4 regions of the Streptomyces sp. NPDC052023 genome follow, and region 1 is predicted to be linked to each of the others. Evidence: riboswitches for the same ligand, from Rfam matches in the RefSeq annotation. Region 1 holds a riboswitch; each other region holds the start of a gene.
The links. A riboswitch is a leader RNA that binds a small molecule or an ion and turns the genes downstream of it on or off. The one in region 1 is predicted to bind cobalamin.
Positions count from the first base shown of each region.

Region 2: linked by a shared signal. The riboswitch ahead of ACIHCM_RS14380 ((2Fe-2S) ferredoxin domain-containing protein) and the one ahead of ACIHCM_RS30395 (cobalamin biosynthesis protein) in region 1 are both predicted to bind cobalamin.
Region 3: linked by a shared signal. The riboswitch ahead of ACIHCM_RS23765 (ribonucleoside-diphosphate reductase subunit alpha) and the one ahead of ACIHCM_RS30395 (cobalamin biosynthesis protein) in region 1 are both predicted to bind cobalamin.
Region 4: linked by a shared signal. The riboswitch ahead of metE (5-methyltetrahydropteroyltriglutamate--homocysteine S-methyltransferase) and the one ahead of ACIHCM_RS30395 (cobalamin biosynthesis protein) in region 1 are both predicted to bind cobalamin.

Region 1 covers NZ_JBIUBW010000020.1:92,346-99,274, forward strand. Annotated here, with positions in the region: gene cobN (cobaltochelatase subunit CobN) at 1-1,845, opposite strand, end outside; gene ACIHCM_RS30390 (cobyric acid synthase) at 1,842-3,353, opposite strand; gene ACIHCM_RS30395 (cobalamin biosynthesis protein) at 3,350-4,300, opposite strand; cobalamin riboswitch at 4,401-4,546, opposite strand; gene ACIHCM_RS30400 (hypothetical protein) at 4,729-4,950, opposite strand; gene ACIHCM_RS30405 (anion permease) at 4,982-6,223, opposite strand; gene ACIHCM_RS30410 (class II aldolase/adducin family protein) at 6,551-6,929, shown strand, end outside.
Region 2 covers NZ_JBIUBW010000005.1:390,105-397,033, forward strand. Annotated here, with positions in the region: gene ACIHCM_RS14360 (hypothetical protein) at 1-149, opposite strand, end outside; gene ACIHCM_RS14365 (amidohydrolase) at 237-1,799, shown strand; gene ACIHCM_RS14370 (hypothetical protein) at 1,901-2,731, shown strand; gene ACIHCM_RS14375 (Gfo/Idh/MocA family protein) at 2,948-4,402, shown strand; cobalamin riboswitch at 4,544-4,733, shown strand; gene ACIHCM_RS14380 ((2Fe-2S) ferredoxin domain-containing protein) at 4,770-5,177, shown strand; gene ACIHCM_RS14385 (ABC transporter substrate-binding protein) at 5,320-6,312, shown strand; gene ACIHCM_RS14390 (FecCD family ABC transporter permease) at 6,432-6,929, shown strand, end outside.
Region 3 covers NZ_JBIUBW010000012.1:113,181-120,109, reverse strand. Annotated here, with positions in the region: gene ACIHCM_RS23770 (ribonucleotide-diphosphate reductase subunit beta) at 1-120, opposite strand, end outside; gene ACIHCM_RS23765 (ribonucleoside-diphosphate reductase subunit alpha) at 120-2,489, opposite strand; cobalamin riboswitch at 2,613-2,775, opposite strand; gene ACIHCM_RS23760 (GNAT family N-acetyltransferase) at 2,792-3,298, opposite strand; gene mctP (monocarboxylate uptake permease MctP) at 3,442-5,052, opposite strand; gene ACIHCM_RS23750 (DUF3311 domain-containing protein) at 5,049-5,312, opposite strand; gene ACIHCM_RS23745 (YbdD/YjiX family protein) at 5,412-5,618, opposite strand; partial or broken gene ACIHCM_RS23740 (carbon starvation CstA family protein) at 5,584-6,929, opposite strand, start outside.
Region 4 covers NZ_JBIUBW010000005.1:402,113-409,041, reverse strand. Annotated here, with positions in the region: gene ACIHCM_RS14440 (CoA transferase) at 1-817, shown strand, start outside; gene ACIHCM_RS14435 (class I adenylate-forming enzyme family protein) at 814-2,490, shown strand; gene ACIHCM_RS14430 (metal ABC transporter solute-binding protein, Zn/Mn family) at 2,555-3,373, opposite strand; gene ACIHCM_RS14425 (metal ABC transporter permease) at 3,331-4,200, opposite strand; gene ACIHCM_RS14420 (ATP-binding cassette domain-containing protein) at 4,197-4,832, opposite strand; cobalamin riboswitch at 4,971-5,195, shown strand; gene metE (5-methyltetrahydropteroyltriglutamate--homocysteine S-methyltransferase) at 5,362-6,929, shown strand, end outside.

The DNA.
Region 1 (6,929 bases):
GTGGTGCAGCTCGGCCGCCTTCACCAGCGTCCAGATCTGCGCGCGCACCGCCGGCGCCTTGGCCGGGTCCAGGTCGGAGACGAGCGCGTACTCGTCGAGCAGCTGCTCCAGCTTGGCCAGGTCGCCGTAGGTGTCCGCGCGCGCCATCGGCGGCACGAGGTGGTCGACGACGGTGGCGTGCCCGCGCCGCTTGGCCTGGGTGCCCTCGCCGGGGTCGTTGACGATGAACGGGTAGATCAGGGGCAGGTCGCCGAGGACCGCGTCGGGCGCACAGCCCCCGCTGAGCCCCAGTCCCTTGCCCGGCAGCCACTCCATCGTGCCGTGCTTGCCCATGTGCACGATCGCGTCGGCGCCGAAGCTGTTCTCCAGCCAGCGGTAGGCCGCCATGTAGTGGTGCGACGGGGGCATGTCCGGGTCGTGGTAGATCGCGATCGGGTTCTCGCCGAAGCCACGCGGCGGCTGGATCATCACGACGACGTTCCCGAACCGGAGGGAGGCCAGCACGATGTCGTCCCCGTCGACGTACAGCGAACCCGGCGGCTCGCCCCACGCCTCGACCATGGCGTCCCTCAGCTCGGGATCGAGCCCCCCGAACCACGCCCGGTAGTCGTTGAGCGGCACGCGCGCGGGCGCGGCGGCCAACTGCTCCTCCGTGAGCCATTCGACGTCGTGCCCACCCGCCTCGATGAGCCGGTGGATCAGCTCGTCGCCGCCGGAGGGGTACTCGGTGAGGCCGTACCCGGCCTCCCTGAGCGCGTCCAGCACCCGCACCGCCGAGGCGGGCGTGTCCAGTCCCACCGCGTTGCCGACGCGCGAGTGCTTGGTCGGGTACGCCGTGAAGACCAGCGCGATCCGCTTGTCCTCGTTCGGCTTGTGCCGCAGCCGCGCGTGCCGCACGGCGATCCCGGCCACCCGCGCCGCCCGTCCGGGGTCGGCGACGTACACCGGGACGTCGTCCGGCCCCTGCTCCTTGAAGGAGAACGGCACGGTGATCAGCCGCCCGTCGAACTCCGGGATCGCCACCTGCATCGCCGCGTCCATGGGGGTCAGGGCGGCGTCCGACCCGTCCCAGGCGCTCTTCGACGACGTCAGGCACAGCCCCTGCAGCACGGGGATGTTCAGCTCGGCGAGCGCCCCGATGTCCCAGGCCTCGTCGTCGCCGCCCGCCGAGGCCTGCGAGGCGTGGGTGCCGCCGGCGGCCAGGACGGTGGCGACGAGCGCGTCGGCCCGCCCGAGGATCTCGTACAGCCCGGCGTCGGCGCCGCGCAGCGAACCGCAGTACACCGGAAGGGCGTTGGCGCCCCGCGCCTCGATCGCCTCGCACAGGGTGTCGACGAAGGCGGTGTTGCCGCTGAGCTCGTGGGCCCGGTAGAAGAGCACCCCGACGGTGGGACGGCCCTCCTCGAACGCACGGGCGCCGCGGACGCCGTACTGGGGCATCTTCTGCGGCTCGTCGAAGCCCTCACCCGTCAGCAGGACGGTGTCCGACAGGAACCGCGCCAGCTCGGTGAGGTTGGCGGGCCCGCCCTCGACGAGATAGCGCAGCGCCTCCGCCACGACACCGGCGGGCACGGACGACTCGGCCATCAGCTCGGCGTCCGGCACGGCCTCCCCGCCGAGCAGCACGGTCGGAATCCCCGACGCCCTGAGCGCGGCCAGCCCGTCCTCCCAGGCCCGCTTGCCGCCCAGCAGCCGTACGACGGCGATGTCGGCGCCCTCGATCAGCGCGGGCAGCTCGCCGGCGGCGTCGACGCGGGTCGGGTTGCCGATCCGGTAGGAGGCGCCGGAGGCACGGGCCGCCAGCAGATCGGTGTCGGCGGTGGACAACAACAACACAGTGCTCATGCGGGCGCTCCCGGTGGAATGAAAGGCAGTCCTTGCGGCGCGCCCGACTCGATGAGCCGCCACAGCGCGTCCGTGTCCGCGTGCTGTTCGATCAGGTCGCCGAGCCGGTCGAGTTGCTCCTCGCGCAGCGCGGCGAAGGAGGTGCCGGGCGCCGGCACGAACCGGCGGCCCGCGGCGGCGGCCACCTCCCGCAGGAACGCCCGCCGGAAACCGTCCGACTCCAGCGAGCCGTGCCAGTGAGTACCCCAGGTCTGCCCGGCCCGGCACCCGTCCAGGAAGGGATCGCCGCCGGTGACCTCGGCGACGCCGTGATGGATCTCGTACCCCTCGACGGGCTCGCCGAGAGCCTCGCCGGCCGGCCGGGCGAGGGTCTTCTCCCGGGCGAACCGCACCCGCAGGGGCAGGATGCCCAGCCCGTCGACCCGGCCGCGGCGGCTTTCCACGTCGTCCTCGATGTGCTCGCCGAGGATCTGGAAGCCACCGCAGATGCCCAGAACGGGCCGCTGCTCGGCGGCCCTTCGGGCGAGGGCAGCCGCCAGCCCCCGCTCCCGCAGCCACTCCAGCGCCCGTACGGTCCCGCGGGTCCCGGGTATCACCACGAGGTCCGCGTCCGCGAGTTCCTCCGGCCGGTCCACGAACCGCACCACGACGCCGGGTTCGGCGGCGAGGGCGTCCACGTCCGTGAAGTTGGACATCAGCGGCAGGGCGCACACGGCGACGCGCAGCACGTCCTCGCCGACGGGCGGCGCGACGACGGACTCGCGTACCGTCCCTCGCATCGAGACCCGCAGCCCGTCCTCCTCGTCGATGCCGAGCCCGTGCCGGTAGGGCAGCACGCCGTACGTCCGCCGCCCGGTGAGCGACCTGAGCATGTCCAGCCCCGGCTCCAGCAGCGAGACGTCGCCGCGGAACTTGTTGACGAGGAACCCGGCGACGCACCTCTGGTCCTCGGGTGACAACAGGGCCACGGTCCCGAAGAACGAGGCGAAGACACCGCCGCGGTCGATGTCGCCGACCACGAGCACGGGAAGCCGGGCGTTGCGGGCGATCCCCATGTTCACGATGTCGGTCCGCCGCAGATTGATCTCGGCCGGGCTCCCGGCCCCCTCACAGATCACCGCGTCATACGTGCCCCGCAACTCGGCGAGACAGTCGAGCACGGTGCCCAGCAACGCCTGCTGCCGCCCGCCGTGGTAGCCCCGCGCGCTCATCTCCCCGACCGGCCTGCCCAGCAGCACCACCTGGCTGCTGCGCTCCCCGCCCGGCTTGAGCAGCACGGGATTCATCAGCGCGGTCGGCTCCACCCGGCACGCCTGCGCCTGCATGGCCTGCGCCCGCCCGATCTCGGCGCCCTCGCGGGTGACGAACGAATTCAGCGACATGTTCTGCGCCTTGAAGGGCGCGACCTTGACGCCCTGCCGCACCAGCCAGCGGCAGATCCCGGCGGTGACGACGCTCTTGCCGGCGTCGGAGGTGGTCCCGGCGACCAGCAGCCCGCGGCCGGTCATACGCCCCTCCCCGGCAGCCGCCCCCGCAGCCACGCGCCGGCAGCGCCGGCTCCCAGCGCCAGCCAGCTCACCCGCCGGGACAACCGGACGGCCCGCTCGATGTCGCCCACTTCCACCCCACGCCCCCCACCGTTCAGCACCGGCCGGTGCTCGACCCGTCCCGCATACGACGACGTCCCCCCGAGCCGCACCCCCAACGCCCCCGCGAACGACGCCTCCGCGGGCCCGGCATTGGGGCTCGGGTGCTTCGCGGCGTCAGCCCGCCAGGCCCGCACGGCCCCGCGCGGATCGCCGCCCGCCAGCACGGCGAGCGAGGCGGTCAGCCGCGCACCCGGCCACCCCGCGAGATCGTCGAGCCGGGCGGAAGCCCACCCGTACCTGCGGTAGCGCGGCGACTTGTGCCCCACCATCGCGTCCAGCGTGTTCACCGCCCGGAACCCGAGCAGCCCCGGCACCCCGCCGACGGCGCCCCACACCAGCGCCCCGACCACGGCATCGGACGTGTTCTCCGCGACGGACTCCACCACCGCCCGCGCGATCTCCTGCGCGTCGAGGCTCTGCGGGTCCCGGCCGCACAGATGCGGCAGCCGCGCCCGCGCCGCCTCGACGTCCCCCGCCTGAAGGGCCCGCCCGACGGCGCGGGCCTCCCGCCCGAGCGAGGTCCCGCCGACGACGGCCCAGGTGGCGACGCCGGTCAGCGCGACGGAAGCGGCGGGGGAGGACCGTACGGCCCGGCGGGCGGCGGCGCCCAGCGCCACGGCGCCACCGGCACACACGGCGGCGTGCAGCGCGCCCCACCCGCGGTGGTCGCGCCACAGCAGCCGTTCCACGGCCCCGGCGGCCCGGCCGAACGCGGCGACCGGATGCCCCCGGCGGGGGTCGCCGAGGAGAAGGTCGCCGAGGAGTCCGGCGGCGGCGCCGTACGCGTACACGCGATCGGCACGCACGGGGGGCTCAGCCGGCTGCGTCGAAGGGCACAGATCCGGTACGGGACTTCAGTGCACTGCCTGGCATCGCGATATGTCCTCACTCAGGGTGTCCACGCCCTGGTTCGACGAGACCGGAGGCGAGAGTTCCTGGCTCCCGGGGAGGTACCTCCCCGGTCACAGTGGCGGGACCGCGCCGGATTCGCACCGGACTTCCTCTTCTGCCGCCGTACATGGCCCCGGAAGTCCACCACGGGGCGAGAACAGCCGTCAACTTGCCGTTGACCTGCGGCGGGACGATTGTGCTGCGGCCCACACGGCACGGGCGACACCGGTCTCACCCACGCCGCGCCCGCCCTCGCCGCACACGGCGAAGCGCCCCGCCCGGGGCCCTCGTGGAGGGCGCCGCGCGGGGCGCGAGAACGTGGCCGGACGAGTGCGCAGCGCCGTCAGGCGACGATCAGATAGATCCCGTAGCCCACGGCCACCGCGCACGCGGCGAACGCGGCGTACGCGCCGGTGACCGCGAGCGCCGCCGACTCCCCCTGCTCCGCCGCCCGTTCGCGTCGCGACAGACCGGCCACGCCGAGGGTGAACAGGCCCACCAAGGCCACGGTGACCACGAGGCTGACGCCGAAGACGGAGCCGAGAGCCGCCCAGTCGATCTTCATGTTGCTGCTGCTTCCTTCAGTGACCTCAGGCTCAGACGGTGGCCTGAGAGGGCGTCGGCTCCGAGGCCGTCTTCTGTGCGGGGATCGTCGCCGTGAGGCCGTCCACGGGGGTGCCGGCCGGCGGCGGCGTCACCGCGGCCATCGCCGCCGTCACCACACCGGCGGGCTCCCCGGCCTCGTCGTTGACGTTCGTGTGGTCCACGACCTCGCGACGGGAGATCTTCCAGATCGCGGCGCTGGAGACGACCAGGAAGACCGCGACCACGGCGGTGCCCCAGGGACCGAAGCCCGTCACCCACTCGGCGATCGCGCCGACCAGCGCGGCGGCCGGGAGCGTCAGACCCCAGGCGACGAACATCCGGGTGGCGGTGGACCAGCGGACCACGCCGCCCTTGCGGCCCAGGCCCGCGCCCATCACCGCACCGGAGACCGAGTGCGTGGTGGAGAGCGAGAAGCCCAGGTGGGAGGAGGCCAGGATGACCGTCGCGGCACTGGTCTGCGCCGCGAAGCCCTGCTGCGGCTGAAGGTCCGTCAGGCCCTTGCCCATGGTCCGGATGATGCGCCAGCCGCCGAGGTAGGTGCCGAGCGCGATGGCGATGCCCGCGGAGAGGATGACCCACAGGGGCGGGTCGGAGTCGGGGGCGAGGGTGCCGCCCGCGACCAGGGCGAGGGTGATGATGCCCATCGTCTTCTGTGCGTCGTTGGTGCCGTGCGCCAGCGAGACCAGGCCCGCCGAGGCGATCTGCCCGGCGCGGTAACCCTTCGCGGAGGCCTTCCCGTCGGCCTTCCTGCCGAGCGTGTACGTCAGCCTGGTGGCGAGCATGGCCGCGATGCCCGCCACCAGCGGGGCGGCGATCGCCGGGATCAGCACCTTGGTGACCAGCACGTCGCCGTGCACGGCACCGACGCCGGCCGAGGCGACCGTGGCGCCGATCAGGCCGCCCATCAGCGCGTGCGAGGAGGAGGACGGCAGGCCGACCAGCCAGGTCAGCAGGTTCCACAGGATCGCGCCGACCAGTGCGGCGAAGATGACCTCGGGACGGATGCCGCTCTCGTCGACCAGGCCCTTGGAGATCGTGTTGGCGACCTCCACGGAGAGGAAGGCGCCGACCAGGTTGAGGACGGCGGACATGGCCACCGCGACCTTGGGTCTGAGGGCACCCGTCGAGATGGTGGTGGCCATCGCGTTCGCGGTGTCGTGGAAACCGTTCGTGAAGTCGAACGCGAGAGCGGTTACCACCACAATCGCGAGGATCAGCGAGATGCCTTCCATTTACCCAGGCAATCGTTCGAGGTCATTGGCTGGACGAACGTAGGTAACCTAAGTGAACGAAAGGTGAACTGAGAGGGGCTTGCTGGTGTCCGTGGGAGGGGGTCGTTGCACCCTCGGGGCTCACGGCACCCGGTCCCGTACCGCCGGCCCCGGATTCCGTAAGGCCGGAGGCCCTTCGCCGGCCGCTCGAGCCGGGTCATGGACGCGTGGAAAGAGAGAATGGTCACCCGGCAGGGCGCCGCCCGGTCGCCCGGCGGACAGTGGGGTTCCCCCCTGCCCTCGCGCCCGCACCGGGACAGGCCGAAGCCCGCCTGGCAGGATCGCGGCATGGCTGAACAGCGTGGAGAGCGGCGGAATGTCCGAAATGTCCGGGACGTCCACGGCTGCGCGCAGGGGGCGCCGGAATCGCGGGGGAGCGGTGTGCCGGACGAGGAGGCCCGGGCCTGGGAGGAACTCGTGGCCACCGCGCGCCGGACCGTGTCCGAGGGCCTGGTCGCCGGAACGTCCGGCAACGTCTCCGTACGTGTCGGCGACACGGTCCTCGTCACCCCGTCGGGTGTCCCCTACGACCGGCTAGGGCCGGACGACATCACCGGCGTGAGCCCCGACGGGCGGCAGGTGCGCGGCACGCTCGTACCGACGAGCGAACTGCCCATGCATCTCGCCGTCTACCGCACCACCGACGCCCGCGCCGTCGTCCACACCC
Region 2 (6,929 bases), on a different contig from region 1:
ATCCGGGCCAGCGTCTCCTCGCGCAGGCTCGGACCGCGCCCCAGCGCGGCGAGCAACTCGCCGTCGAGCCCCTGTTGCGCGTCGATACGCGCCAGCACACCATCGGCCCAGGCCGCCAACTCGCGGTCGGGGCCCACCGTTTCCTGCATCGGAAGCCCCCTTAGGTTAGCCTAACCTAAACACATGTGCGGGCTGTGTGCCAGCAGTTTCGCGTGGGAGACCGGAAGGAGTTGTCCTTGCTCTCGTCGAGGATCACCAACGCCCGCATCATCACGATGGATCCGCAGCGCCCGCTGGCCCGGGAACTGGGCATCTGGCGCGGCCGCATCGTCGGTCTGGACGAGGACGTGGCGGGACTGCCGGCACGGCACACCCACGACCTGGACGGCGCCGTGGTGCTGCCGGGCTTCATCGACAGCCATGTGCACCTGGCCTGGGCCGGGTTGAAGGCGGCGGTGCCCAGCGTGGCGCCGAGCACCCGGGCCGACGACGTGCTCCGGGTCGTGGCCGACGCGGGCGCCGGGGCGCCGGCCGGGGCGTGGCTGGACTTCGGCGGCTACGACCAGCGCACCCTGGACCGCCCGTTGACGGCCAGGGACCTCGACGCCGTCGCCGCCGGCCGCAAGGTCTACCTGGGCCACCTCTCCGGGCACGCGTGCCTCGTCAACACGGCGGTCCTTCAGGGACTGCCGGCGGGCGCGGCCGGCGCCGACGGTTTCCTCGTCGAGGGCGCGATGGGAGCAGCCCTGCGGTCCCGGCCGCCGCACTCCCTCGACGAACTGGCGGCGGCCGTCGCACGCGCGGCCCGCGTCTGCCGCTCCGAGGGCGTGACCGCCTGCGCCGAAGCGGGCGTCGGCGCCCGCCTGTTCCGCCACAGCCCGATCGAGGCGGCGGCCTACCAGCTCGCCCACGACACCGGCCGCCTGCCGATACGCGTGCAGCTCATGGTGGCGGCCGACGCCCTCGATCCCGTACGCGCCGCCCCCGAGGACACCACGGCCCGCGCCCTCACCCTCGGCCTGCGCACCGGCTTCGGCGGCGGCGCCCTCTCCCTGGGGGCGCTGAAGATCTTCACCGACGGCGGGATGATGGCCCGTACGGCCGCCCTGACCAGCCCCTATCGCGGGACCAGCACCTCCGGCCAACTCCAGGCAGATCCCGAGGAGTTGGTGGAGACCATCGTGGCGGGGCACCGCGCGGGCTGGCAGCTGGCGATCCACGCCATCGGCGACCGGGCGGTGGACGTCGCCCTGGACGGCCTGGAGCGGGCGCAGCGGCTGCTGCCCCGCCCCCAGGCACGTCACCGCATCGAACACGCGGGCCTGGTTCGCCCCGACCAGCTGCCCCGGCTGGCCGCGCTCGGCGTCACCGTCGTGATCCAGCCGAACTTCCTGCGCTACTACGGGGACGACTACGCCACGGTCATGGGTGACGACAGGGCCGGCTGGCTCTACCGCGGCCGGGGCTTCCTCGACCACGGCGTCCGTGTGGTGGGCAGCTCGGACCGCCCGGTCGCCGACGGCGCGCCGCTGCGGGCCGTGCAGTTCATGGTCGAACGGGCCTCGCAGTCGGGCCGGGTCATCGGCCCCGAGGAGCCGGTCACCGTGGACGAGGCCCTGCGGGCCTACACCGTCGACGCCGCCCACGCCTGCCACTGGGAGGCCGACGCCGGCAGCCTCACCCCGGGCAAGCGGGCCGACCTCGTCGTGCTCGGCGACGACCCGTACCGGGTGGACCCCTCCCGGATCGCGGACATCGAGGTGCTGCGGACCTTCCTGGCGGGCGAGGACGGGCTCTGACCGGAGGGCCGGAACACCCCGTCCCGCCCGCCACGCCGGCCGCCACACCACGGCACCCCGCCCTCCGCGCCGCCGCGCCGCCCGCGCACTAGCCTGCGGTCATGGGACTCGGCCTGCTGTTCGCGCTGTGCGCCGCCGTCTTCATGGGGACGGCGACGGTGTTCCAGGCGCTCGGGGCGCGGCGGGTTGCTCCCGGAGGCGCCGGCGCGGCGGTGCGGGCCACCTGGCAGTGGCCGTTCGTCGCCGGAGTCGCGCTCGACACACTGGGATTCGGTGCCGAGCTGTTCTCGCTGCGCTCGGTCCCGCTCTTCCTGGTCGAGGCGGCGGTCGCCGGGGCGCTGGCCGTCACCGCGATCGTCTCGGCGCTGGTGCTGCGCATCCGGCTGCGACGGGTGGAGTGGGCCGCCGTCGCCGCGGTGTGCGGCGGGCTCGCGGTGATGGCGATCGCCGCGGGGCGCGAGACCGGCGGGGACGGCGACCTGAGAATGCGGCTCGCGGTACTGGTGGGCTCGGTGGGACTCGCCCTGGTGAGCTGGGCACTGGCGCCGCGCCTGCGGAACGTGCGCCACCGCGCGGCCGTGCTGGGCGGGCTGGCGGGAGTCAGCTTCGGAGTGACGGCCGTCGCGGCCCGGCTGCTGCCGGGGCTGTCCCTGCCCGGTCTGCTCGCCGATCCTTCGGTCTACGCCGTGATCCTGTCCGGGATCACCGGCTATCTGCTGCTGATCGAGGCCCTCCAGTCCGGTTCGGTCACCTCCGCCACCGCGGCGATGGTCATCGGGGAGACCGTCTGGCCCGCCCTGTTCGGCATCATCTGGCTGGGGGACACCACCCGCCACGGGCTCGCGCCGCTGGCCGTCGCCGGTTTCGCGGCCTCCATCGCGGGAGCCCTCGCGCTGGCCCGCTTCGGTGAGGCGGAGGAGCACGCGTCCTAGGGTCCCGCCCGGAGCCGCCGTGTCCGCACCTCGTTCCCCGTGCTGCCGCGTTCCCGTCACGCCTGATCAGCTCCACCGGACCCGCATGGCGGCCCAGATGCTCATTCGTGCTCGCAACAGGCTCTCTTCGAGCAACTATTGACACCCCGTCGTCCGCTCGACAAAGTCGTTCGGCAACAGGAGCAGTCGGCCACCCACAAGGGAGCGTTCAGCGCCATGCATGAAATCCCTGCTGTCTCACGCCGTACTCTCATGGGCGGGGCCCTGGCCTCCGGTGCCGTCGTCGCGGGGCTCGGCACCACGGCAGCCGCCGCACCGGCCAGCGCCGCACCGGACGCCGCCCACGCGGCCGCAGACACCCCGCCGGCCCGGCGGCCCGGCCAGAAGTCAATGATCAACGTCCCCTTCGACACGTACCGGACGGTCCGCGTCGCCCTGATCGGCCTGGGCAACCGGGGCCACGGCATGGCCTCGGGGTGGGCCGCCGTCCCCGGCTGCACCGTGACGGCCGTCTGCGACATCCGCCCCGACCGCGCCAGACGAACCGCCGACAAACTGGTCTCCGAAGGCAGGCCCCGTCCCGCCGAGTACGGCGGCTCCGCCGACGCCTACGCGCGCATGCTGCGCCGCGAGGACATCGACCTCGTCTACGTCGCCACCCCTTGGGAGTTCCACTACGAACAGGGCCGCGCGGCCCTGCTGTCCGGCAGGCACGCCATCGTCGAACTGCCCGTCGCCACCGAGCTGCGCGAGCTGTGGGACCTCGTCGACACCAGCGAGCGGACCCGCCGGCACCTGTTCCTGTCCGAGAACTGCTCCTACGGCCGCAACGAGCTGGCGATGCTCAAGATGGCCCACGACGGCCTCTTCGGCGACGTCACCAACGGACACGGCGGCTATCTGCACGACCTGCGCGAACTGCTGTTCTCCGACACGTACTACACCGACTCCTGGCGGCGGTTGTGGCACACCCGCAGCACCGCGTCGTTCTACCCCATGCACGGTCTCGCCCCGATCGCCGCGGCCATGGACATCAACCGCGGCGACCGCTTCACCACACTGCGGGCCACCGCCACCGAACCCCGCGGTCTCGCCGACTACCGCGCGCGGTTCGTCCCGCGGTCGCACCCCAGCTGGAAGGAGACGTACATCAACGGTGACCTGGTCACCTGCCTGATCGACACCGCCCAGGGCCGGGTGATCCGCGCCGAGCACGAGGTCAGCTCGCCGCGCCCGTACAGCCGTATCAACTCGCTGGCCGGCAGCCGTGGCATCTTCGAGGACTACGCCGGGGTCACCTCCGCCGGCGGTGGCCGCATCTACGTGGAGCCCGATCACAGCGGCCACACCTGGCGGTCGTTCGACGCGTACCTCAAGGAGTTCGACCACTGGCTGTGGCAGAAGATCGGTGACGATGCGGAGAACAACGGCGGCCACGGCGGGATGGACTACGTCCTGCAGTGGCGCACCGTCCAGCAGATGCGCGCCGGGCTCGTCCCCGACATGGACGTGTACGACGCCGCCGCCTGGTGCTCCCCGGTCCCGCTGAGCGTCATGTCCCTCGCGGTGGGCGGCCGGCCGGTCGCCGTGCCGGACTTCACCCGTGGCTCCTGGGTCAACCGCCGCACAGGTCTCGACTCACGCCCCACCGACATGCCGCCGGTCAGCTGAGCGGGCTCCCTCCCACCACACCACAGCAGCGCGCAGCGCGCCGCCCGGTCGATGCCGACGGGGCGGCGCGTTTCGCATGCCGCCCGCCGGTCGTGTGCAGCACTTCACCCTGCCCAACGCTGCCGCGGGCGTATGAGATGACGAGTCCGTCTGACATGATGTGCCGCGAAAAGGCGACGGCGGAACGAGGAAGCCGGTGAGAATCCGGCGCGGTCCCGCCACTGTGATCGGCGAGCGGATCCCGAACGACCACTGCCCGCATGCGGGTGGGAAGGACGGGACGAGCACTGACCCGAGAGCCAGGAGACTCACGCGGTCGCCTCCTCGACGTGACCGGGGCGGATTTCCCCGGGGAGGAGGGCTCGTTGTGACGCCTGCTGAGACGTCACGGGACGGCACCGTGCCGTGCCGGGTCGTGGTCTGCCGTGACTGCTGCTGCGGCAGCCCGAAGGTGACCGGTGTGGACCACGAGGCGCAGGTCCTGCGGCTCGCCGAGGACGCCCCGGTCCGCATCACCGGCTGTCTCGACGTGTGCGACCAGGCGAACGTCGTCGTCGTGCAGCCCTCGTCCGCGGGGCGTGCCGCCGGAGGCCGGCCGGTCTGGCTCGGGCTCGTCAACGACTCCGCCGCGACCGAGGACGTCGCCGCCTGGGTACGGGCGGGCGGCCCGGGCCTCGCGGCGCTTCCGGACATCCTGGACCTCTACGTCTTCACCCCGCCCCGGCGTGCCCGGTCCGGGGCGCTCGGGACGCCCGCTCCCGGCCCGGCGGCCTGACGGCCGCAGAACCGTTCGCCGTCACCGCCCGCCGCTCACACCCGCCGTACCCGGGGCGTCCACGAACGGCCGTACCCGGCCGATTTCCCGGACCGCACCGCGCACTGTTCCGCGTTCCACCCTCCGGTGAGAGGACCACTCCATGATGGGCAAGCGCCCGCTCCCCCTGCTGCCGGCTCTGGCCGCCGCGGCCCTGCTGATGTCCGGCTGCGGTGGCGGCTCCACCCGGGACGACGCCGCGCAGGCGGGTCCCACCGCCGAGGGCTTCCCGGTCACGCTGTCCAACTGCGGGGTGAAGACGACGTATCAGCGGCCCCCGCAGCGGGCCGTGTCGCTGAACCAGCACGCCACCGAGGTCATGCTGGCGCTCGGCCTGGAGAAGTCGATGGTGGGCACGGCGTACCTCGACGACAGGATCCTCCCCGAATATCAGGACGCCTACGACAACATCAAGGTCATCGCCGAGGAGTACCCGTCCTTCGAGACGCTGCTGTCCGCCGAACCCGACTTCGCCTACGGCGGGTTCGCCAGCACCTTCGACGAGAAGGAGGGCCGCAGCCGCGACGCCCTGTCCCAGGCGGGCATCAACTCCTACCTGAACATCGAGGAGTGCCCGTCCGGACCCGTCACCATGGCCACGATGGACCGGGAGATCCGTAACGTGGCCAAGATCTTCGGGGTGCCGGACCGGGCGGAAGCGGAACTGAAGAAGCTCCACTCCACCCTGGACACGGTCGAGGACGAACTCGCCGGGGTCACCCCGGTCAAGCTCTTCGTGTACGACAGCGGCGACAAGACCGCCTTCACCGCGGGCGGCGCGGGCATCGGCAACGAGATGATCGAGCAGGCCGGCGGCGTGAACCTCTTCGCCGACCTCGACAAGGCATTCGGCGACGTGTCGTTCGAGCAGGTCGCCGAGCGCGCGCCCGAAGTCGTCGTGATCTACGACTACGGCGACCAGCCGGTGGCGGACAAGAAGAAGTTCCTGCTGGCCAACCCGGCGCTGAAGGACGTACCCGCCATCAAGAACAAGCGGTTCGCGGTACTGCCGCTGTCGTCCACCGTGCTCGGCGTCCGGGTGCCGGCCGGCGTGGAGTCCCTGGCGCGCCAGCTCCACCCGGACCGCTTCAAGTGAGCGGCGCCGCCGACGTCACGGGCGTGACCGACGAGAGCGGTACCGCGCAGGCCGGCCCGCGAAAGCCGGTCGAGGCCGCCGCCGTCCGGCGCGGCACCAGGCTTCCCTACCCCCTCGTCCTGGTGCTGCTGGCCGCGCTGGTGGTGCTCGCGGCCACCTTCGGCATCGCCGCCGGTTCCATCAGCGTCCCGGCCGACCAGGTCTGGGGCATCCTCCTGCACCGCGTGCATCCGGCGCTGGCCGATCCGGTCTGGACGCCGGTCCGCGAGACGATCGTCGTCGACGTACGGCTGCCCCGGGTGCTGCTGTCCGGCGTGGTGGGCGCGGGCCTCGCGGTGTGCGGGATGGCCCTTCAGGCGCTGGTGCGCAACCCCCTCGCGGACCCGATGCTGCTCGGGGTGTCGTCCGGCGCCTCCGTCGGCGCGGTGCTGGTCGTGGTCTTCCACCTCACCCTGTTCGGCGTGTTCTCGCTGCCGGTCGCCGCGTTCCTCGGCGCGCTGGCCGCACTCGTCGCCGTCTACTTCCTGGCCCGGTCCGGCGGGCGGATGACCACGGTGCGGCTGGTGCTGGCGGGTGTGGCGACGGCCGAGGTGCTCTCCGCGCTCGCCAGCTTCCTG
Region 3 (6,929 bases), on a different contig from region 1:
CTCCACGGTCCAGGTGTTCTTGATGGCGTCCCGGTAGCGCTCGTAGAAGTCCGGGTAGCGCATCGGACGCAGAGTCAGCTCGAAGCCGGGGTCGAGAAGGTTCTGGGAACGGCTGGACATTACTGGCAGGCCTCGCAGGACTCGGGGTTTTCCAGGGAGCAGGCGACCGCTTCGGGCTCGGGCGTCGCCTGTACGGGGATGGTGGCTCGGTCTTGTGCCTGGGCCGCGCGGGCGATCCGGGTCGCCGGGCGTGAGCGCAGGTAGTACGTCGTCTTCAGGCCCGACTTCCAGGCGTAGGCGTACATCGAGGAGAGCTTGCCGATGGTCGGCGTCTCCAGGAAGAGGTTCAGCGACTGGGCCTGGTCGAGGTACGGGGTCCGCGCGGCCGCCATGTCGATGAGCCCGCGCTGCGGGATCTCCCACGCCGTGCGGTAGAGCCGCCGTACGTCCTCGGGGATCCAGGCGAACTCCTGCACCGAGCCGTTCGCCTCGCGCAGCGCCTCACGGGTGCGGGCGTCCCAGACGCCGAGCGCCTTCAGCTCCTGCACCAGGTAGGAGTTGACCTGGAGGAACTCGCCGGACAGCGTCTCACGCTTGAAGAGGTTCGAGACCTGCGGCTCGATGCACTCGTAGACACCGGCGATCGAGGCGATCGTCGCGGTGGGGGCGATGGCCAGCAGCAGGGAGTTGCGCATGCCGACCGCGGCGATCCGCTCGCGCAGGGCGGCCCAGCGCTCCGGCCAGGCCGGCTCGACGCCGTAGTGGTCGGGGTGGAGCACCCCACGGGCGGCGCGGGTCTTGTCCCACGCCGGCAGCGGCCCGTTGCGCTCGGCGAGGTCGGCGGACGCCTCGTACGCGGCGAGCATGACGCGCTCGGCGATGCGGGTGGAGAGGGCCTTGGCCTCGGGCGAGTCGAACGGCAGCCGCAGCTTGAAGAAGACGTCCTGCAGGCCCATCGCGCCGAGGCCGACCGGCCGCCACCGGGAGTTGGAGCGGCCCGCCTCCTCGGTCGGGTAGAAGTTGATGTCGACGACGCGGTCGAGGAACGTGACGGCGGTGCGGACGGTCGCGTCGAGCCGCTCCCAGTCGATGTCGTCGTCCACGACGAACGCGCCCAGGTTGACCGAGCCCAGGTTGCAGACGGCCGTCTCCCCGTCGCTCGTGACCTCCAGGATCTCCGTGCAGAGGTTCGAGGAGTGGATGACGTGGCCGGGCTCGGCGGTCTGGTTGGCGGTGCGGTTGGCGGCGTCCTTGAAGGTCATCCAGCCGTTGCCGGTCTGCGCGAGGGTGCGCATCATCCGGCCGTACAGCTCGCGGGCGGGCAGCGTCTTCTTCGCCAGGCCCTTCTCCTCGGCCGCGCGGTACGCGGCGTCGAACTCCTCGCCCCACAGGTCGACCAGCTCGGGAACGTCCGACGGCGAGAACAGCGACCACGGCGCGTCCGCGTTCACCCGGCGCATGAACTCGTCCGGGATCCAGTGCGCGAGGTTGAGGTTGTGCGTACGGCGGGCGTCCTCACCGGTGTTGTCCCGCAGCTCCAGGAACTCCTCGATGTCGGAGTGCCACGTCTCCAGGTAGACGGCGGCCGCGCCCTTGCGCCGGCCGCCCTGGTTCACGGCGGCGACCGAGGCGTCCAGCGTCTTCAGGAACGGGACGATGCCGTTGGAGTGGCCGTTGGTGCCGCGGATCAGCGAGCCACGGGAACGGATCCGGGAGTACGACAGCCCGATGCCCCCGGCGTGCTTGGAGAGCCGGGCGACCTGGTGGTAGCGGTCGTAGATGGAGTCCAGCTCGTCCAGGGGGGAGTCCAGGAGGTAGCAGGACGACATCTGGGGGTGGCGGGTGCCGGAGTTGAAGAGGGTCGGGGAGGAGGGGAGGTAGTCCAGGCGGCTCATGAGCCTGTAGAGCGCGGCGACTTCGTCCACCGACCGGGGGGTGTCGTCCTCGGCGAGACCGGCGGCGACGCGCAGCATGAAGTGCTGGGGCGTCTCGACGACCTTGCGGGTGATCGGGTGCCGGAGCAGATAGCGGCTGTGCAGCGTGCGCAGGCCGAAATAGCCGAAGCGGTCGTCGCCGGCCGGGTCGATCAGGGCGTCGAGGCGGTCGGCGTGCAGGCGCACGAAGCCGGCCGTGCGGTCGGCGATGAGGCCTTCCCGGTGCCCCACGGCGACGGACTCCGTGAAGGTCGTGACGCCCTGGGAGGCGGCTTCGGCGGCGATGGAGACGGTCAGCAGCCGGGCGGCGAGCCGGGAGTAGGCGGGGTCCTCGGAGATGAGGCCGGCGGCGGCCTCCGTCGCCAGCTCCCGCAGCTCGGTCTCGTCGGCCCGCGCGGAGCGGCCGCGCAGCGAAGCGGCGGCGACCCGGCCGGGGTCGGCGTCAGGGAGGTCGGCGGTCAGCTCGGTCAGGGTCCGCAGCAGCGCGGTTCCGGGACCGTCGGATTCCACTTCCACCGTTGTCGCTTCGGCCGGTGCGGCTGGCGCGATGGTCACGTGGGGCTCTCCCTCGCTCGGCACGGGGGCCTCGCCGAGGGCAGGGGGCAGCACACGAGCGCACGGGGCGTCGCGTCCACCGGCCCATTCCACGAGACCCGGACGTCAGGACACCCGGACCGGTTGGCCGGGCGCACTGTCGGCAGGTCCTCGGACTGACTCCTGTGCACAGACATGCACAAGTACACCGTTGCGGGACAGTTCCGGATTCGCACCGGATTCCCCTGCGGCGACAGCGAGCATGAGCATACATCTAGTGCCGGGTGCCGATGGCGCCCCCATATGTTGTGTCGCCGATGACTTCAGAGCGTCAACTCGTAGGTGAGGAGCGTGATGTCGTCCAGCTCGGGGAGGGGGTTCCAGTCGCGGTCGGGTGTGCGGGTGAAGCCGAGGCGTTCGTAGATGCGGTGGGCCGTGTGCATGGTGCGCTGGGTGGAGAGGACGATGCCGGTGCAGCCGTCCGTGGTGCGTGCGCGGTCGATGCAGGCGCGTACGAGTGCCTCGCCCACGCCTCGGCCGCGGGCCTCCCGGGCGACGGCCAGCATGCGGATCTCGGCCTCCGCGGGGCGGGCTATGTCGGCCATGGGGCCGCCGGACGGGACGAAGGTCACGCCGCCGAGGACACGGCCGTTCTGTGCGGCCACCAGGACTTCGGCTGCGGCGGCCCGTTTGGCGACGTCCCTGAGTTCACCGAGGTATTCGTCGCTCTCGCCGAAGTCGAGCAGGCCGTCCTGGAGGTAGGCCTGGGCTGTGATGTCGCCGAGGGTGGCGTAGTCGGTGGGCAGTGCGGGGCGGATGACGAAGTCCATGGGGGGAGTGTGCACGACAGCGGGCCGCCGTTGTGCTTGATGCCGGCGGCCCGCTGCGGGTCGTGGGGGGTGTCGCGCCCGGGCGGCGGAGCCGCATATCGCTACAGTCCCCGGCCCCTTGAGGGGCGTTGTGCTCGCGTTCCCTAGTGACTCGCTCCCGCGGTCGCCGGCGGCAGTTCCACCTGGACGCCGGGGTCGCCCGCGTCCGCCGTGTAGTCCTCGGGCCTGGTCTCGTCGACGCCCTCAGGGGCCTTCACGGCCTTCAGGACGAAGGTGAGGACCACCGTGACCACCAGGTTCAGGACGAACGCCGTGAGGCCGATGTAGCCGATCTCACCGATGCCGGGGATCTCCGCCGACGAGCCGCCGAAGTGCTTCTGCGTCGGGGAGGCGACGCCGTACGCGGCGACCGTGCCGTAGATCATGCCGACCGCCCAGCCGGCCAGCAGGGCCCAGCGGTGGAACCAGCGCGTGAACAGGCCGCCGACCAGGGCGGGCATGGTCTGGAGGATCCAGATGCCGCCCAGCAGCTGGAAGTTGATGGCGACCGTCTTGTCCATGCCCAGGACGAAGACGAGCGCGCCGACCTTCACCAGCAGCGACACCAGCTTGGAGACCTTGGTCTCCTGCGCGGGTGTGGCGTCCGGCTTGAGGAAGTCCTTGTAGATGTTGCGGGTGAAGAGGTTGGCCGCCGCGATCGACATGATGGCCGCCGGGACCAGCGCGCCGATGCCGATCGCCGCGAACGCGACGCCGGTGAACCAGTCCGGGAACATGTTCTCGAAGAGCTGGGGGATCGCCAGCTGGCCGTTCTCCACCTTGACGCCGGCCGCGATCGCCATGAAGCCGAGCAGGCCCAGCAGGCCCAGCATCAGCGAGTACAGCGGCAGGATCGTGGAGTTGCGGCGGATCACGTCCCTGCTGCGGCTGGAGAGCACCGCCGTGACGCTGTGCGGGTACATGAACAGCGCGAGCGCCGAGCCCAGCGCCAGCGTGGCGTACGTCCACTGCGAGGCCGCGTTCGGCACGAGCCCGCCCGCACCGGCCGCCTCGTACTTGTCGCTCGCCGCGCTGAAGATGTCGTCGAAGCCGCCCAGCTTGATGGGGATGTAGATGATGGCGACGGCGATGACGATGTAGATCAGCGCGTCCTTGACGAACGCGATCAGGGCCGGCGCCCGCAGACCCGACGAGTACGTGTACGCCGCCAGCACGCCGAAGGCGATCAGCAGCGGCAGGTCCTTGATGAACCAGTTGGTGTCCTCGCCGCCGCCGATGCCCATCACGTCCAGCACGGCCTGGATGCCGACGAGCTGGAGCGCGATGTACGGCATGGTCGCGAGGATGCCGGTGACCGCCACCGCCAGGGACAGGCCCTTGGAACCGAAGCGGCCGCGGACGAAGTCCGAGGTGGTGACGTAACCGTGCTTGTGCGAGACCGACCACAGGCGCGGCAGGAAGACGAACATCATCGGGTAGATGAGGATCGTGTACGGGACGGCGAAGAATCCGGCCGCGCCCGCCGCGTAGATCGCCGCCGGCACGGCGACGAAGGTGTACGCCGTGTAGAGGTCGCCGCCGAGCAGGAACCAGGTGATCCAGGTGCCGAACGACCGGCCGCCCAGGCCCCATTCGTCGAGGCTGTGCTCGTTCTCGGCCTTGCGCCAGCGCGCGGCCAGGAAGCCCATCACCGTGACGGCGAGGAAGAAGAGGATGAAGACGGCGAGTGCGACGCCGTTCACGCCGTCCTTCATGCTCCGGCACCCCCCTGAGCCTTGCGGGCGCGCTGGTCACGCTGCCACAGCCAGTACGCGATCATGGTGAGGCCGGTGGAGATCACGACCCAGGCCATCTGGTACCAGTAGAAGAACGGGATGCCGATGAACGTCGGGTCCGTCTTCGCGTACGAGCTCACCCAGAGCATGGACGCGAACGGTGCTATCAGGCAGAGGGCGACGACGACGCGCACAGGCGTCACCACCGGCCCTCTGTTCACATCTGGGGCTTCTGACATCGGACGACTCCGTCCCCTCGCTGATCACCTGGTGTAACGCGCAGGCAATCTAGGTCACGGTGTCCCGCTACCGGAAGCCCTTGTTCAGATACCGGTACCTCAGCAGCAGCGGAAGCCCTGCCGCGGGTCCTTTTCCTGCCGGTCCGTCCGCATTCGCTCGAACTCCCGCCGGGTGGGTACCCCGACGTCGGGATGATCCTTTCGGACATGCGTGACATAGCGGTCGTAGGCCGACTCGTCGGTCAGCTCACGGACGTACCAGCGCACCCCGCTAGTCACCCGGCGCAGCAGTGCCGACGGTCGCACGGCGGACCTCCTCCTTCTCCTCCCGCGTGGCGATCAGGCCGGCCGGTGCCACGAGCTTCGACTCGACGTACGGCGCCTCGCTGAGCGTGGTGAGCGCGGGCCGCCGGATGTGCCGTACGCAGATCCGCGTGGCGTCCGCGAGCACGACGACGATCAGCAGGGCCAGCACGGCGGTCAGGACGCCGTCCACGGTGGAGTTGGTGACGACGGTGTGCATGTCGTCCATCGACTTGGCCGGCGGCAGGATCTCGCCCCGGTCGATGGCGTCCTGGAAGACCTGCCGCTGCTTGAAGAAGCCGACCTTGGGGTCGCTGGAGAAGACCTTCTGCCAGCTGGCGGTCAGGGTGACGACGGCGTCCCGGGCGAGCGGGACGCCCGTGATCCAGGCCCACTTGAGGCGGCCGGACTTGATCAGCAGCGTCGTGCAGACGGCCAGCGCCACGGCGGCCAGCAGCTGGTTGGAGATACCGAAGACCGGGAACAGCTGGTTGATGCCGCCGAGGGGCTCGTGGACGCCCACCCAGAGGAAGTAGCCCCACATCCCGCAGACGATCGCGCTGGTGATGATCAGGCCCGGCTTCCAGCTGACGTTGCGGAAGGGCTTGTAGACGTTGCCCAGGGTGTCCTGGAGCATGAACCGGCCCACGCGTGTGCCGGCGTCCAGCGCGGTCAGGAGGAACAGCGCCTCGAACATGATCGCGAAGTGGTACCAGAACGCCTTGAGTCCGCCGCCGGTCACCTCCGAGAAGATCTGCGAGACACCGACGGCGAGGGTGGGCGCCCCGCCGGTGCGGGACAGCAGCGTGGACTCCTCGACGCTCTTCGCCGCGGCGGCGAGTTGCTCGGGGGAGATCTGGTAGCCCCAGCCGCTCACCACCTGCGAGGCCTGCTCCACACTCGTGCCGATGACGCCGGCGGGCGCGTTCGTCGCGAAGTACAGACCGGGGTCGATGATGCTCGCCGCGATCAGCGCCATCACGGCGACGGACGACTCCATCAGCATGGAGCCGTAGCCGATCATCCGGACCTGCGTCTCCTTCTGGATCATCTTCGGTGTGGTGCCGGACGAGATCAGCGCGTGGAAGCCCGACAGCGCTCCGCAGGCGATCGTGATGAAGACGAACGGGAAGAGGGAGCCCGCGAACACCGGGCCGTCGCCGCGGGAGGCGAAGTCGGTGACCGGGTCCATCTTCAGCGTCGGGAGCGCGATGACGACACCGAGGGCGAGCAGCAGGATCGTGCCGATCTTCATGAAGGTGGAGAGGTGGTCGCGAGGCGCGAGCAGCATCCACACCGGCAGGATCGACGCGA
Region 4 (6,929 bases), on a different contig from region 1:
GCTGGGCGCCGAGGTCGTCCGGATCGAGCCGCCGGGCGGTGACCCGCTGCGGGGCATGCCGCCCGCCTGCTCGGGGGTCTCGGCACGCTGGCTGGCGCTCAACCGGGGCAAGAAGGCCGTGGAGGTGGACATCAAGTCGCCTTCGGACCGCGAGCGGCTGCGCGAGATGGCGGAGCGGGCCGATGTGTTCCTGCACAACTGGGCGCCGGGCAAGGCTGCCCGACTAGGCCTGGACCACGAACATCTGGCCGCCGCCAACCCGGCACTGGTGTACGCGTACACCAGCGGCTGGGCCGGCCGGCTGCCCGGCGCGCCCATGGGCACCGACTTCATGGTGCAGGCCCGTACCGGGGTCGGTGAGGCCGCCCGCCCCGCGGACGAGCCGCCGGCACCGTCGCTGATGACCCTGCTCGACGTGCTGGGCGGGCTGCTGGGCACCGAGGCGGTGCTGGCGGGCCTGCTGCTGCGGGAGCGCACGGGCTGCGGCGTGCGGGTGGACTCGTCCCTGCTCGGTGCCGCCGACGTCCTCACCGCGCCCGCGCGCGCCCGGGCGGCGCAAGGGCTCGACCCCCGGCAGCCGGCCGGCTTCCGCCGCCCGCTGCGTACGGCCGACGGCTGGATCGCCCTCCCGGACCACGCCGCGATCCCGCACGACCTGCGCGCACGGTCCACCGCGCAGGCCGTGGAGCACCTGCGAGGCCGCGGACTGACAGCAGTCCCGGTCGTCACCGACCTCTCCGCCCTGCTCGCCACCGGCTCGATCAGGCGCGACGCGCACGGCGCCCCCGCCGTGCCCGACCCCTGGAGCTTCGCATGACCGTCACCCTGCACGACCTGCTGCCCGCCGAACTGCGCCGCTCCTGGGCCGTCGACGGCACCTGCCCCGACCTCGACCTCTACAGCCTCCACCGCGCCCACCAGATCGCCGACCCGCACCGCACGGCGGTCCTCGACGCCAAGGGCAAACTCTGTTACACCGCCCTCGACCGCAAGGTGCGATGTCTTGCCGCGGGCCTGTCCGGTCTGGGCATACGCGCCGGCGACGTGGTCGGGGTGCAACTGCCCAACGGCCGTAACGCCGTCGTCGCCGACCTGGCGCTGGCCGCGCTGGGAGCCGTGGCGCTGCCCTTCCCGGTGGGGCGCGGCGGGCGGGAGGCGGCGTCGCTGCTCTCCAGATCGGAGGCGGTCGCGGTCATCGCGGCCACCGAGCACCGGGGCAACCGGCACGCGGCCGGTCTGCTCGCCCTGGCCGGTGAACTGCCCGCGCTGCGCACCGTCGTGGCCGCCGGGCCCGGCACCGTGCCCGAGGGTGCGGTGGCACTGTCCGAGCTGCTGCGCACGGACCCCAGGACCTTCGCCCCGGCCCGCCCGCACCCGGACTCCGCCGCGCGCATCCTCGTCTCGTCCGGGTCCGAGGCCGAACCGAAGATGGTGGCGTATTCGCACAACGCGCTGGCGGGCGGGCGCGGCAACTTCCTCGCCTCCCTGATGACCGGCGGGCAGCCGCCGCGCTGCCTGTTCCTGGTGCCGCTGGCCTCCGCGTTCGGCAGCAACGGCACCGCCGTGGCGCTCGCCCGGCACGGCGGCACCCTCGTGCTGCTCGACCACTTCACGCCCGAGGCCGCGCTCCAGGCCCTCGCCGAGCACGAGCCGACCCATGTCCTCGGCGTGCCGACGATGATCCGGATGATGCTGGACCGCGTCGCCGAGGGCGGCCACCCCGAGTTCACCCCGCCCACCGCGCTCGTGGTCGGCGGCTCCCCGCTGGACGAGGCCACAGCCGAGGAGGCGGGACGCGTCTTCGGCTGCCCGGTCGTCAACCTGTACGGCTCGGCCGACGGCGTCAACTGCCATACGGGGCTGGCCGCCGAGGTACCGGGAGGTGACGGGCCCGGCGTCGTCGCGGGCCACCCCGACCCGCGCGTGGCCGACATCCGGATCGCCTCGCCCGGCACCCGCGAACTGCGGGAGCTGCCGAGCGGCACGGTCGGCGAGATAGTGGCCCGCGGCCCGATGACCCCGCTGTGCTATGTCGCCGCCCCGGACCTCGACGCCCGCTACCGCACCGACGACGGCTGGGTGCGCACCGGCGACCTCGGGCTGCTCCAGAAGGACGGCGTGCTGCGGATCGTCGGGCGGCTCAAGGACGTGGTGATCCGTGGCGGGGCCAACATCAGCCCGGCGGAGGTGGAGATCGAGCTGGCGAGCCATCCGCTGGTCCGGGACGTGGTGTGCGTCGGCGTGCCCGATCCGCTGATGGGCGAGCGGCTCGCGGCGTGCGTGGTCCCGCGCGAGGGTCGCACGCCCACGCTGGCCGAGCTGTGCGCCCACCTCGACGCGCGGGGACTGGAGCGGCGCAAGCACCCCGAACGGCTGCTGGTCGTCGCGGAGTTGCCGCTCACCCCGGCGGGCAAGCCGGACCGTGCCGCACTGCGGGAACGATTCGCCACGCAGCCGGGCCCGGAGCGGCCGCTGGCTCCGGCCGGCTGAGTCCGTCACGCGCTGAGGGGGCCGCCCGCGCCGGGCGGCCCCCTCGGTGCGTGACGCGACGCCGTTACGAGGCGGCCATCGCCGTCTCCACCGTCTTCGCCGCTTCCCGGTAGACCGCCAGCAGGTCGAGGTCCGTCCCCGGGTAGTTGACGATCTCGACCTGCTCGGCGCCCGAGTCGGGCAGCACCGTGCCGGTCGTCATGTGCGCGTTGTCCAGGACGAGTCGCGGCTTCGTCCTCGACAGCTCGGACAGCTGCTTCGCCGTCACGGCCTCGGGCCCGAAGGTACCGGCGAGTTCGGCGCCCGCCAGCTTCGCCGCCCAGGTCGTGAACACCTGGGCGACGACGGTGGGCTGCTTGCCTTGCGGCCACTTGGCCTTCAGGCCCTTCTGCAGCGCCGCGTACTCGGAGTCGAAGGAGGCGGTCCACCGTGCGGCGGCGTCCTGGGTTCCGAACAGCTGCGCCAGACGGGCGACTTCGGCCTTCGCCTTGTCCGCGTCGTTGTCGAGAGCGACCTCGACCAGCTCGGCGTCGGAACCGGCCGCCTCCTTGATCTTCGCGGCGTACGGCTCGAAGGGCGCGTAGAGGACGTAGTCGGCGTCCGCCACCGCCACGAGGTCGGAGGGCCTGGGGTCGTAGTCGGGGGCGTGCTGCACCGACTGCGGGACGATGACCTGCACGTCCCCGGCGCCGGCCGCCTTGGCGAGGGCGGCCTCCCAGGTGGTGGTGGCGACGACCACCGGCGGGGAGTCCTTGGCGCCGGACGACGCGGACGGCGCCGAACCGGACTCGGTGTCGCCGCCGCAGCCGGTCGAGGTCAGGGCGAGCCCCGCGATCAGGGTCAGTGCGAGGAGGGAAGAGTTGCGGACGCGGGTGCGCGCCATGAGCTGATTCTCCGTTCGGGTATGAGATGGACGGCGAGGACGACCACGCCGGCGGTCAGGACGAGGACCGGCCCGGGCGGCCAGTCGAAGCGGAGGGCGACGAGGAACCCGGTGAGGTTCACGGCGACCCCGATGCCGACCGCCCAGGCGGTGATGGACTTCAGGGAGGTGCCCAGGCGGCGGGCGGCGAGCGCGGGCAGCAGGGTGAGGGCGTCGACGAGCAGCGCGCCGGTGAGCTTGATGGCTCCGGCGACGGCCACCGCGACCAGGACGAGCAGCACCAGGGTGAGCCGCTCGACCCGGACGCCCGAGGACAGGGCCAGTTCACGGTCGTACAGCAGCAGGGCGAGGTCGCGGCGCCGCCACCAGAACAGGGCCGGCACGGCGACGGCCAGGGCGCCGATCACCCACAGGTCGGCCGTGCCGACGGAGAGGATCGATCCCCACAGCAGGGCGAACGCGCCCGCCGCGTTGACCCCGGAGACCGCCAGCACGAGCAGCGCCGCCGCGATCGCCAGGCTCATGAGCAGGCCCATCGCCCCCGACAGCCCGTCCGGAGTGCGGGCCAGCGGCGCGACCCCGGCTCCGGCGAGGGCGCAGGCGAGGAGCGCGCACAGCATCGGGTCGAGCCCGGTCAGCAGACCGACCGCGATACCGAGCAGCGCCACATGCATCATGGCGAACCGCACCGGCATGATGTCGAGGCCGACGATCACGACGCCGACCACGGGCAGGCCCACGGCCGCCAGCAGCAGGGCGGCACCCGCGCGCTGGACCGGAACGAGTTGCAGCAACTGGCCGACATCGGCCGCGGCCAGGGCGGTCACCGCACCTCCCGCAGACTGCCCGCGGCCATCTCCAGCACCCGGTCGCAGCGGTCGGCCAGCGCCCGGTCGTGGGTGACGACCACGACGGTCACCGGCAGGGACAGCAGCACGTCGGCCGCCTCCTCCTGCCCGGCGAAGTCGAGTGCCGCGGTGGGTTCGTCGGCCAGCAGCACGCCGGCGCCCGCGGCGACGCAGCCGACCGCCCGCGCCAGATACATCCGCTGCAGCTGGCCGCCGGACAGGGTGTGCAACGGCCGGTCCACGAGCTGCCCGACGCCGAGCTTCGCCGCCGCCTCGACCGCTTCGGCCTTCGCACCGCCACTGGCCAGCAACTCCCTGGCCGGCAGCGGGAACCGGCCGACCGCCGGCTTCTGCGGAATCCACGCGCACGCCCGGCGCCGCCACGCCCACTCGGCCGCGCTGCGGGTGTCCCGGCCGCCCACCAGGATCCGGCCGCCGGCCCGGCGGTGCAGGCCGAGCACGGCCCGCAGCAACGTGGTCTTGCCCGAGCCGTTGGTACCGGTCAGCGCCACCCGCCCGCCGGCCGCGATGTCGAGGTCGACGCCCCGCACGGCCTCCACGCGGCCGTGCCGGCAGGCGACCTCGCGCATGACGACGTCCAGTCCTTCCATGCCACCTCCTCGCTCCTGAACAGGTGTCGGAAGCGGAGGGCGGTTGGTTCCCGGGCATCGCGGGGTGCGTGACTTCCTCATGTCCGACTTCACCATCCGAATGCCGGACCTGCCCTCCCCACCCGCGCGACGCCGCGTAGGGTGGTCCGCGCAGCTGGTTCGCCCCGTCCGCCAGGCGGGATGCGTCGTAAGAGGGAACCCGGTGGGAATCCGGGACTGCCCCGCAGCGGTGAGTGGGAACGACCGCCGTCATACGCACTGGGCCCGAGGAAGTGGGCCTGGGAAGCGACGGCCAGTAGGTGTCTCGTACGACACGAGGCGTGCCCGCGAGTCCGAAGACCTGCCAACTGCCCGCGCGCGAACCCTCGTGCGCGGACATCCCGGTGACCTCGAGGGCGGGTCGGCGTACATACCAGACGGATCGACCGTGCCGTTGCCGCGCGGGGTCGGGTCCTTCCGGTTCCGTCGCCCTTCGCGTTCTCGTCCCGTCCCCGGGATCTCAGGGATTCATCTCGCGAAGGAGATCTCCGTGACACCGAAGTCCGCAGCCGCGGCAGCACGGGCCACCGTGTACGGCTACCCCCGCCAGGGTCGGAACCGGGAACTGAAGAAGGCGATCGAGGGCTACTGGAAGGGCCGCGTCACCGCCGACGCCCTCCGTGCCACCGCCGCCGAGCTGCGAGCCGGCAACTGGCGCCGGCTCGCCGAGGCCGGCATCCACGAGGTGCCGACCGGCGACTTCTCGTACTACGACCACGTTCTCGACACCACCGTGATGGTCGGCGCGATCCCCGCCCGGCACCGGGAGGCCGTCACCGCCGGCGCGCTCGACGGCTACTTCGCCATGGCCCGCGGCACGCAGGACGTGGCGCCGCTGGAGATGACGAAGTGGTTCGACACCAACTACCACTACCTGGTGCCGGAACTGGGTCCGGACACCGTGTTCGCCGCCGACTCCACCAAGCAGGTCGCCGAGCTGAAGGAGGCCCTCGCCCTGGGTCTGACGGCCCGCCCGGTCCTCGTCGGCCCCGTCACGTACCTGCTGCTCGCCAAGCCCGCGCCCGGTGTCCCCGCGGACTTCGAGCCGCTCACGCTGCTGGACCGGCTCCTGCCGGTGTACGCCGAGGTCCTCGCCGACCTGCGCGCGGCGGGCGCCGAGTGGGTTCAGCTCGACGAGCCCGCCCTCGTCCAGGACCGCACGCCCGCCGAACTGAACGCCGCGGCCCGCGCCTACCGCGAGCTCGGCGCCCTGCCCGACCGGCCCCAGTTGCTCGTCGCCTCGTACTTCGACCGGCTCGGCGACGCCCTGCCGGTCCTGGCCAAGGCCCCCGTCGAGGGACTCGCGCTGGACTTCACCGAGGCCGCCGCCGCCCACCTGGACGCCCTCGCCGCCGTCGGTGGTCTGCCGGGCAAGCGGCTCGTCGCCGGTGTCGTCAACGGCCGCAACATCTGGGTCAACGACCTGGAGAAGTCCCTGGCCACCCTCGGCACCCTGCTGGGTCTGGCCGACCGCGTCGACGTGGCCGCCTCCTGCTCGCTGCTGCACGTGCCCCTGGACACCGCTCCGGAGCGGGACATCGAGCCGCAGATCCTGCGCTGGCTCGCCTTCGCCCGGCAGAAGACCGCCGAGGTCGTCACTCTCGCCAAGGGCCTCGCCCAGGGCACCGACACGATCACGGCGGAGCTGGCCGCCAACCGTGCCGACCTCGCGTCCCGCGCCGGCTCGCCGATCACCCATGACCCGGCCGTGCGCGCCCGCGCCGCCGCCGTCACGGAGGCCGACGCCCGCCGCTCCCAGCCCTACGCCGAGCGGGCCGCCGCCCAGCGCGCCCACCTCGGCCTGCCCCTGCTGCCGACCACGACCATCGGCTCCTTCCCGCAGACCGGCGAGCTGCGCGCCGCCCGCGCCGACCTGCGGGCCGGGCGGATCGACGACGCCGGCTACGAGGAACGCATCAAGTCCGAGATCCAGGAAGTGATCGCCTTCCAGGAGAAGACCGGCCTCGACGTCCTCGTGCACGGCGAGCCCGAACGCAACGACATGGTCCAGTACTTCGCCGAGCAGCTCACCGGCTACCTCGCCACCCAGCACGGCTG